Linked DNA regions of Variovorax sp. PBL-E5. Each later gene encodes a partner of the first gene's protein in a complex. Links are inferred from orthologs where the notes say so. Each region holds a gene or a part of one and is shown on either strand. Other genes may lie near its edges.

What was found. Proteins that work in one complex are often made in the same cells at the same time.
Region 2: the proteins of dnaX (region 1) and WDLP6_RS13380 are in contact, whole or in part, in a cryo-EM structure (PDB 8GIZ), measured with the Escherichia coli proteins. The link is inferred for Variovorax sp. PBL-E5 from one-to-one orthologs.

What each region holds. Positions count from the first base shown.
Region 1 is NZ_LR594671.1:2,972,678-2,976,731, forward strand. Bases 325-3,215 are described here. They hold dnaX (DNA polymerase III subunit gamma/tau), read right to left. Parts: upstream 2,768-3,215; coding sequence 881-2,767; downstream 325-880. Other genes in these bases: recR (recombination mediator RecR), read right to left, coding at 325-495; WDLP6_RS14445 (YbaB/EbfC family nucleoid-associated protein), read right to left, coding at 509-841; WDLP6_RS14460 (DUF6538 domain-containing protein), read left to right, coding at 3,084-3,215. Outside these bases: more of recR, read right to left, coding at 1-324; more of WDLP6_RS14460, read left to right, coding at 3,216-4,054. UniProt on the Escherichia coli protein: Part of the beta sliding clamp loading complex, which hydrolyzes ATP to load the beta clamp onto primed DNA to form the DNA replication pre-initiation complex.
Region 2 is NZ_LR594671.1:2,740,388-2,744,550, reverse strand. Bases 743-3,742 are described here. They hold WDLP6_RS13380 (DNA polymerase III subunit delta'), read left to right. Parts: upstream 743-1,732; coding sequence 1,733-2,752; downstream 2,753-3,742. Other genes in these bases: WDLP6_RS13370 (TatD family hydrolase), read left to right, coding at 3,244-3,742; WDLP6_RS13375 (PilZ domain-containing protein), read left to right, coding at 2,749-3,123; tmk (dTMP kinase), read left to right, coding at 1,074-1,736; mltG (endolytic transglycosylase MltG), read left to right, coding at 743-1,077. In the rest of the region: more of mltG, read left to right, coding at 58-742; more of WDLP6_RS13370, read left to right, coding at 3,743-4,050; WDLP6_RS13365 (ankyrin repeat domain-containing protein), read left to right, coding at 4,047-4,163. UniProt on the Escherichia coli protein: Part of the beta sliding clamp loading complex, which hydrolyzes ATP to load the beta clamp onto primed DNA to form the DNA replication pre-initiation complex.

The sequences.
Region 1 (4,054 bases):
GCCGCGCTGCTTCAACGCCTCGCCGATGACGTGCGCCGTCGCTTCGCCCTCGGCAGTGAAATTGGTGGCGAGGATCACTTCGCTCACCGTGCCGTCGAGCGCGCGCTCGAACAGCCGTGCCAGGCCGATGTCCTTCGGCCCGATGCCGTCGAGCGGACTGAGCTTGCCCATCAGCACGAAGTAATAGCCGCGAAACACGCCCGTGCGCTCGAGCGCCGCCTGGTCGGCCGGCGTCTCGACCACGCACAGCTTGGTGGCATCGCGGCGCGGGTCGAGGCACACACTGCACACCGGTGCCTCGGTGAAGGTGTTGCAGCGCTCGCAATGCCGCACTTGCGTGGCCGCCTGCTGCAAGGCGCGCGCAAGCAACTGCGCACCCTGGCGGTCATGCTGCAGCAGATGGAAGGCCATGCGCGAAGCCGACTTGACGCCGACGCCGGGCAGCCGCCGCAGCGCGTCGACCAGCGCGTCGAGCGAGCTCGAATCGGCCGCCATCAGAGGGCGGGCATCAGAACGGCAGCTTCATGCCGGGAGGCAGGCCCGGCATGCCGGCGGTGAGCTTGCCCATCTTCTGCTCGCTGGTCTCCTCGGCCTTGCGCACCGCGGCGTTGAAGGCTGCAGCCACGAGGTCTTCCAGCATGTCCTTGTCGTCGGCCAAGAGGCTCGGGTCGATGGTGATGCGCTTGACGTCGTGCTTGCACGTCATCACCACCTTCACCAGGCCGGCACCGGATTCGCCCTCGACCTCGATGGTGGCCAGCTCTTCCTGCGCCTTCTTGAGGTTGTCCTGCATCGCCTGCGCCTGCTTCATGAGGCCGGCCAGTTGTCCTTTGTTGAACATCGTTGATCCTGTGTCGTTGATTGGAAGAAAAGAAAAAGCTCAAGCGGGCCGCAGCGTACCCGGGACGATCTTCGCATCCCAGTCGCGCATCATCGACTGCACCTCGGGATCGCTGCGTATCGCTTCCTCGGCCACGCGCTGGCGCTCCTCGGCCGCCTGCCTGTTGCGGCGCGCCGGGCTGTCGGCGACGCTGCCGATCTCGATCGCGATCCGGATCTCGTGCCCCAGCGCCGCGAGCGCAGCCTGCAGTTTCTCGCGGCTGGCCGTCTGGTTGAGCGATTCGCGCTCGACGCGCAACAGCCACTGGTCGACATCGCGCGCCACCAGCTGCGACTGCAGCGCGAGTTCGCGCGCCAGCGCCGTGATGGCCTCGGCCGCGACCATGCGCGTGACGATCGCATGCCAGAAGTCGCCCTCCTCGGTGGGGACGATGGGTGCCGAGACGGCGCCCGGCATGCTCTCGCGCGGCGCCTCGCGCGCGCCGGGCGGCGGCTGCACGCGCACCTGCATCGCCATGACCTTCGCGGCCGCGGGGCCGGCATCCGCAGCCGCGGCCGGTCTCGGGGGTGCCGAGGCAGCGAGTGCGGGCGCGTGGAGGACAGGCAAGCGCTGGCCGGGCGGCGCAGTCGATGCGGCAGGCGCCGCCGTGCGTGCTGGTGCCGGTTCCGAGGGTGCGGGTGCTGCCGGTGAAGGCGAAGGCGCATCACTGCGCGAACGCACCGCATCGACGGCCTCGGCGCTCACTGCGCCGGCAGTCGGGGCGGGCACCACGGCGCGCGGCGCTTCATTCAGAGTTTTTTTTTCCGCGCTGGCCGTGTCGGCCGGCTTGAAGGCCAGCAGCCGCAGCAGCACCATCGTGAGCGCCGCGTACTCGTCGGGCGCCAGACCCAGTTCGCCGCGGCCATGCAGGCAGAGGCTGTAGAGCAATTGCGTTTCGTCGGCCGGCATCAGGGCGGCGAGACGCGCGGTCTCTGCCGCATCCGGGTCGGTCGCATTGTCGGTCTCGGCACGCGACGGCACGGCCTGCAACACCGCCATGCCCTGCAGCACGGCGGTCATCTCCTCGAGCATGGAAGCGGCGGAAAAGCCATCGCGGCGCAAGGCCTCGGAGGTCTCGACCACCGTCTTGCCGTCGCCCTGCGCCAGCGCCTCGATCAGATGGAACACATGGCCGCGGTCGACGCTGCCGAGCATCTGGCGCACACCGACTTCGAGCAGCTCGCCGTTGCCGAACGCGATCGCCTGATCGGTGAGCGACAGCGCATCGCGCATCGAGCCGCGCGCGGCCCGCGCGATCAAGCGCAGCGCATGCGGCTCGGCCGGGACCGCTTCGGTCTGCAACACCTGCGTGAGATGTTCGAGCACGGTTTCGGGCGCCATCGGCCGCAGGTTGAACTGCAGGCAGCGCGACAGCACGGTGACCGGCACCTTCTGCGGATCGGTCGTGGCGAGCACGAACTTGAGGTACTCGGGCGGCTCCTCCAGCGTCTTCAGCATCGCGTTGAAGGCATGGCCGGTGAGCATGTGCACTTCGTCGATCATGAAGACCTTGAAGCGGCCCTGCACCGGCTTGTAGACCGCCTGCTCCAGCAGCGCCTGCACCTCGTCGACGCCGCGGTTCGAGGCGGCATCGAGTTCGGTGTAGTCGACGAAGCGGCCGCTGTCGATGTCCTTGCAGGCCTGGCACACGCCGCAGGGCGTGGCGGTGATGCCGCCCTGCCCGTCCGGCCCCTGGCAGTTGAGCGACTTGGCCAGGATGCGCGACACCGTGGTCTTGCCGACGCCGCGCGTGCCGGTAAAAAGATAGGCGTGATGCAGGCGCTGCGAGGTCAGCGCGTTCTCGAGCGCCTGGACCACATGCTCCTGGCCCACCATCTCGCTGAAGGTCTTCGGACGGTGTTTGCGAGCGAGCACGAGATAAGCCATCGGCGCATTTTAGGTCGCGCGCCGGGCGAACATTCCTGCGCGCCCGCACGCGGCCGACGATTCCTCGCGCGCCGCAAACCCCGCTGGCACCTCGGTGAATCCGCTCGCCTACAATGCAGGCTGACGGGCCTCCCCGCATGGTGAAGTGGCCAACCGGGTCAGGTGGGGAACCAAGCAGCCCTAACTGCGTAGTCAGTGCCGGGGGTAAGGCTCGTCAACCTCATTCCAAAAAGCCTTTTGTTCTCAAGAACTTAAGCGCTGACAAGGGGTTACGAGCCCCTGACTGTAGAACCTAACTGTAGAACCTCGCACAGCCATGACCTTGGAGAAAGACATGGCAAGCACCCTCACGGGTTTGAATCAGCGCGGCTCCCGTTGGTACATCAACATCGTCGTTCCACCTGACCTTCGCGAGGTCTACGGCAAGCGTGCGATGAACATTGCGCTTGGCACCAGCGACCGCCGAGAGGCCACCCTACAGGGCACCGTGAAGCGTGCCGAGTGGCTCGCCGACTTCGAGGCCACGCGCAGCGAACTCAACCCCTCGCCGGTGGACGCGATAACGCCTGACATGGCTGCGCTCCTGGCCGCACGCATCCGCGCCGTTGTGCTCGGTCGCGATGACTTTCTTCGTTCCGATCTGCCGATGCTCGCTGAGATGGCCCGCGTGCGGCGCAGCCGCGTGCGCTTGAGCATTCCACAGGCCACCCCTACCGAGCGCCGTGTCGATGACCTGAGCGGGGCCACGGAGGATGAACGCGGGGAACTGGTTGACTTGAACGCCTACCTGGATGGCAAGGCCGCTGTATCACTTGCAAGCCGGAACCTCGCTCGGGTGTTGCCGCATGTGCAAGCGGAGGCTGCAAAACTCGGGGTCTCGTTCGATGTGAAGACGCCGGGGGCTCGCGATGCCCTTCTCGCATGTTTGAAGGCGTACCGCACGGCGCACAAGGAGGTGAGCCTGAGGGACGCCGGGGAAGTCATCGACACGCCCGTAGTCCTCACGACGCCGAAGGCACTGAAGACCGCAAAGGCACGCACCCTACGCGATGTGTTCGGCAAATGGAAAACCTCAGGTGACTCCCCCCGCTCCGCCGACTCCATCGCGGCCTATGACCGCGCCCTGAAGCAATTCGAGGGACAACATAAGGGCCTCGCGCTGGCCGACATCACGCGGGAGATCGGCGATACCTACCGGACGTGGCTCCGTGAAAACTGCGCTACACCAAAGACCGCACGAGACCGCCTCACCGCGATCAAGTCGCTTCTGAAGTTCGCGCACGAAAC
Region 2 (4,163 bases), 230 kb from region 1 along the record:
TCCGTTCGACCCGCAGGGCTACCTGTTTTCTGTGTCCGCCTCTCTCCATCGGAATCCGTGCGCCGCTTCTTTCTCAAGCTCTTTCTCCTGGCTGCCGTGCTTGTGCTCGGCGCCGGCGCGGCAGGTCTGTGGTGGGTGAACCAGCCGCTGAAGCTGCCTGCGCCGGCCGTCGACCTGTCGGTCGAACCCGGCACCACGCCGCGCGGCATCGCGCAGGCCATATCGGACGCCGGCGTGGGCGCGCCCGCGCCACTGCTCTATGGATGGTTCCGCTTCTCAGGGCAGGCGCGGCAGATCCGGGCCGGCAGCTACGAATTGGAGCGCGGCGTCACGCCGCGCCTGCTGCTGAACATGCTGGTGCGCGGCGAGGAAGCCACGCGCAGCGTGGTGCTGGTCGAAGGGTGGAACTTCCGCCAGGTGCGCGCCGCCCTGGCCAAGGCCGATCAATTGAAGCCCGAGACCGTCGGCCGGACGGACGAGGAGGTGATGGCCCTGCTCGGCAAGCCGGGCCTGCACCCCGAAGGCCGCTTCTTCCCGGACACCTATACCTATTCCAAGGGTTCGACGGATGTGGCGCTGCTGCAGCGCGCCATGCGCGCGATGGACAAGAGGCTGGATGCCGCCTGGGCTGCGAGAGCGTCCAGCCTGCCGCTCAAGACGCCCGATGAGGCGCTGATCTTGGCCAGCATTGTCGAAAAGGAGACAGGCAAGGCCAATGACCGTGCCGAGATCGCAGCGGTCTTCGTCAATCGCCTGCGTGCGGGGATGCCTTTGCAGACCGATCCGTCGGTGATCTATGGCCTCGGCACGCGCTTCGACGGCAACCTGCACAAGAAGGATCTCCAGACCGACACGCCGTGGAACACCTATCTGCGCGGCGGCCTGCCGCCGACGCCGATCTCGATGCCCGGCAAGGCGGCGCTGCTGGCGGCGGTGCAGCCGGCGCAGAGCAGCTCGCTCTATTTCGTGTCGCGCGGTGACGGTTCGAGCCAGTTCAGCAACTCGCTCGACGAGCACAACCGCGCGGTGAATCGTTATCAGCGGGGCGGCGACCCCAGCCAGCGGAGCGGCCAATGAAGGGATTGTTCCTGACGCTCGAGGGCATCGACGGCGCCGGCAAGTCGAGTCACATCGATGCGCTTGAAGCGCTGTTCAAGGCCGAAGGCCGGCAGGTCACGCGCACGCGCGAGCCGGGCGGCACGCCGATCGCCGAGATCCTGCGCACGATGATTCTGGAGCAGCCGATGGACCCGCTGACCGAATCGCTGCTCGTCTTCGCGGCCCGTCGCGATCACGTGGTGCGGGTCATCGAACCCGCGCTGGCGCGCGGCGACGTCGTGCTGTGCGACCGCTTCACCGACGCCACCTTCGCCTACCAGGGCGCGGGCCGAGGCTTCGACACGGCCGTGTTGTCGATGCTCGAAGAATGGGTGCAGGGAGGAGGGCGCAGCGCCGGACCCGAGGCCTTGCTGCAGCCCGACGTCACGCTCTGGTTCGATCTGGCGCCGGAGCTGGCGGCCGAGCGGCTGGCCGGTGCGCGGCTGCCGGACAAGTTCGAGTCGCAGCCTGTCGAATTCTTCCGGCAGGTCGCGGCCGGCTATGCCCAACGGGCCGCAGAGACATCGCGTTTCCTTCGGATCGATGCGAGCCAGTCGCGCGATCAGGTCTGGCAACAGGTCGAGGCTGCCCTGGCCGGGCGCGGCGTGGTCGCGTCGCGGATCGGGAGGGCATCATGAACGCGTCCGCCCTGTCGCCGTGGTTGCGCGAGCCGCTGGTCGAACTGCTGCGTCAGCGCGGCCATGCCTGGCTGCTGCAAGGCCCTTCCGGCCTGGGGCAATACGAACTCGGCCTGGCGCTCGCAGCGGCCTGGCTGTGCGAGCAACGGGACGAGGAAACGGGCGAGGGCGCCTGCGGCCACTGCCCCAGCTGCCATGCGATCCAGGTGCGCACGCACGCCGATCTCTGCATGCTCATGCCCGAGGTGGCCATGCAGGAACTGGGCTGGCCGCTCGACGAAAAGGCCCAGGCCGACATCGACGACAAGAAGCGCAAGCCCAGCCGAGAGATCCGCGTCGAAGCGATGCGCGATGCGGTCGGCTTCGCACAGCGCACCAGCGGGCGAGGGCGAGGGAAGGTCGTGCTGGTCTATCCGGCCGAGCGCATGAACACCGTCACCGCGAACACGCTGCTGAAGACGCTCGAAGAGCCGGTCGGCGATGTGCGTTTCGTGCTCGCCACGGAGGCCGCGTGGCAACTGCTGCCGACGATCCGCAGCCGTTGTCTGGGGTTCACCTTGCCGTGGCCTGCGAGCGAGGAAGCGCGGGACTGGCTGGTGGCACAAGGCGTGCCGCCAGCGGATGCGCTCGGCTTGCTGCGCAGTGCCGGCGGCCGGCCCAGCGATGCGCTGCGATTGGCGGGCCAGGGACAATCGCCCAAGGCCTGGGCCTTGCTGCCCAAGGCCATGTCGCGCGGCGATGCGAGCGCCCTGGCGGACCATGCGCCATCGCAGGCCATCGGTGTGCTGCAGAAGCTGTGCCATGACCTGATGGCGGCGGGCAATGGCGCCGCGCCGCGCTTCTTCGAAGCCGCGGATCTGCCGCCAGCCCCTTCGCGGGTTGCGCTGGCCCGCTGGTCGAAGTCGCTCGCAAACGCGGCAAAAACCGCAGAACATCCGTTCAATGCAGGGCTGATGCTCGAGGCGCTTGTGAGCGAAGCGCGAACCACCCTAAACTCGGCGGGTCGTCGCCCATGAACACACCTGCACCACCCACGCCCCCCGCACCCGCCCGGCCCAGCGTCATTCAGCTGGCCATCAAGGAAAAAGGGGCTCTCTATGCAGCGTACATCCCGCTGTTCGCCGAGGGTGGGATCTTCATCCCGACCTCGCGCGAGTACCGCCTCGGCGACGATGTCTACGTGCTGCTCACCCTGCCTGAAGATCCACAGCGTTATCCGGTGGCCGGCAAGGTCGCCTGGATCACGCCGGCGCGCGCCGCTGGCAATCGTGCACCGGGTGTCGGCATCCGTTTCCCGGCCGACGAGAAGTCACGCCAGCTCAAGGCCCGGATCGAAGAGGCGCTGGGCGGCACGATGGCGTCCGACCGCCCAACACAAACTATTTGACTCGCCCCCAGGCTTGCCCACTTCGTGTGGCCGCCAACCCCCCTGCCGGGGGCGATACCGGCGGACCGGCTGAGCCGGATCCGCAGTATCTCTGAACTGGGGTGCGGGCACTAAACCACGATGTTCACCGATTCCCACTGTCACCTTACTTTTCCCGAGTTTGCGGATCAGATGCCGCAGATCCGTGCCGCAATGGCGGCGGCGCAAGTCGATCGGGCGCTGTGCATCTGCACGACGCTCGAGGAATTCGGCGACGTGCAATCGTTGGCGGCGCGCTATGACAATTTCTGGGCCAGCGTCGGCGTGCATCCAGACAACGAGGACATCGCCGAGCCGACCGTGGCCGATCTGGTCCGGCGCGCGGCGCTGCCCAAGGTGATCGCGATCGGCGAAACCGGGCTGGACTACTACCAGATGGAGGAGCGAAAGGGCGGCCGAAGCATCGCGGACATGGAATGGCAACGCGACCGGTTCCGGGTGCACATTCGCGCTGCGCAAGAGACGCGCAAGCCGCTCGTGATTCACACGCGGGACGCTTCAGCCGACACACTGGCGATCCTCAGGGAGGAGGGCGAGGACGGTGCGGGCCGCGCGGCCGGCGGCGTCTTCCATTGCTTCACCGAAACCGCGGAGGTGGCGCGTGCGGCCCTCGATCTCGGGTTCTACATCTCCTTCTCCGGCATTCTGACTTTCAAGAAGGCACAGGATCTGCGTGACGTGGCCGGGTTCGTTCCGCTGGACCGGATGCTGATCGAAACCGACAGTCCCTATCTCGCGCCTGTCCCGTACCGGGGCAAGACCAACAACCCGTCCTATGTGCCTTTTGTCGCGCAACAGATCGCCCAGGTGCGCCAGTTGCCGGTCGAAGCGATCGCCGAGGCCACCAGCACCAACTTCGAAGCCCTCTTTCCTGGGGCGAAAATATGAGAAGTCACTTGAAGAAAATCATCTATCTTTCTGTTTTTGCTTGCACTTTTGCAGCACATGCAGGCTCTTTCGACGATTTCTTCCGGGCCGTTCGCAGCGACAACGCCAGCGGC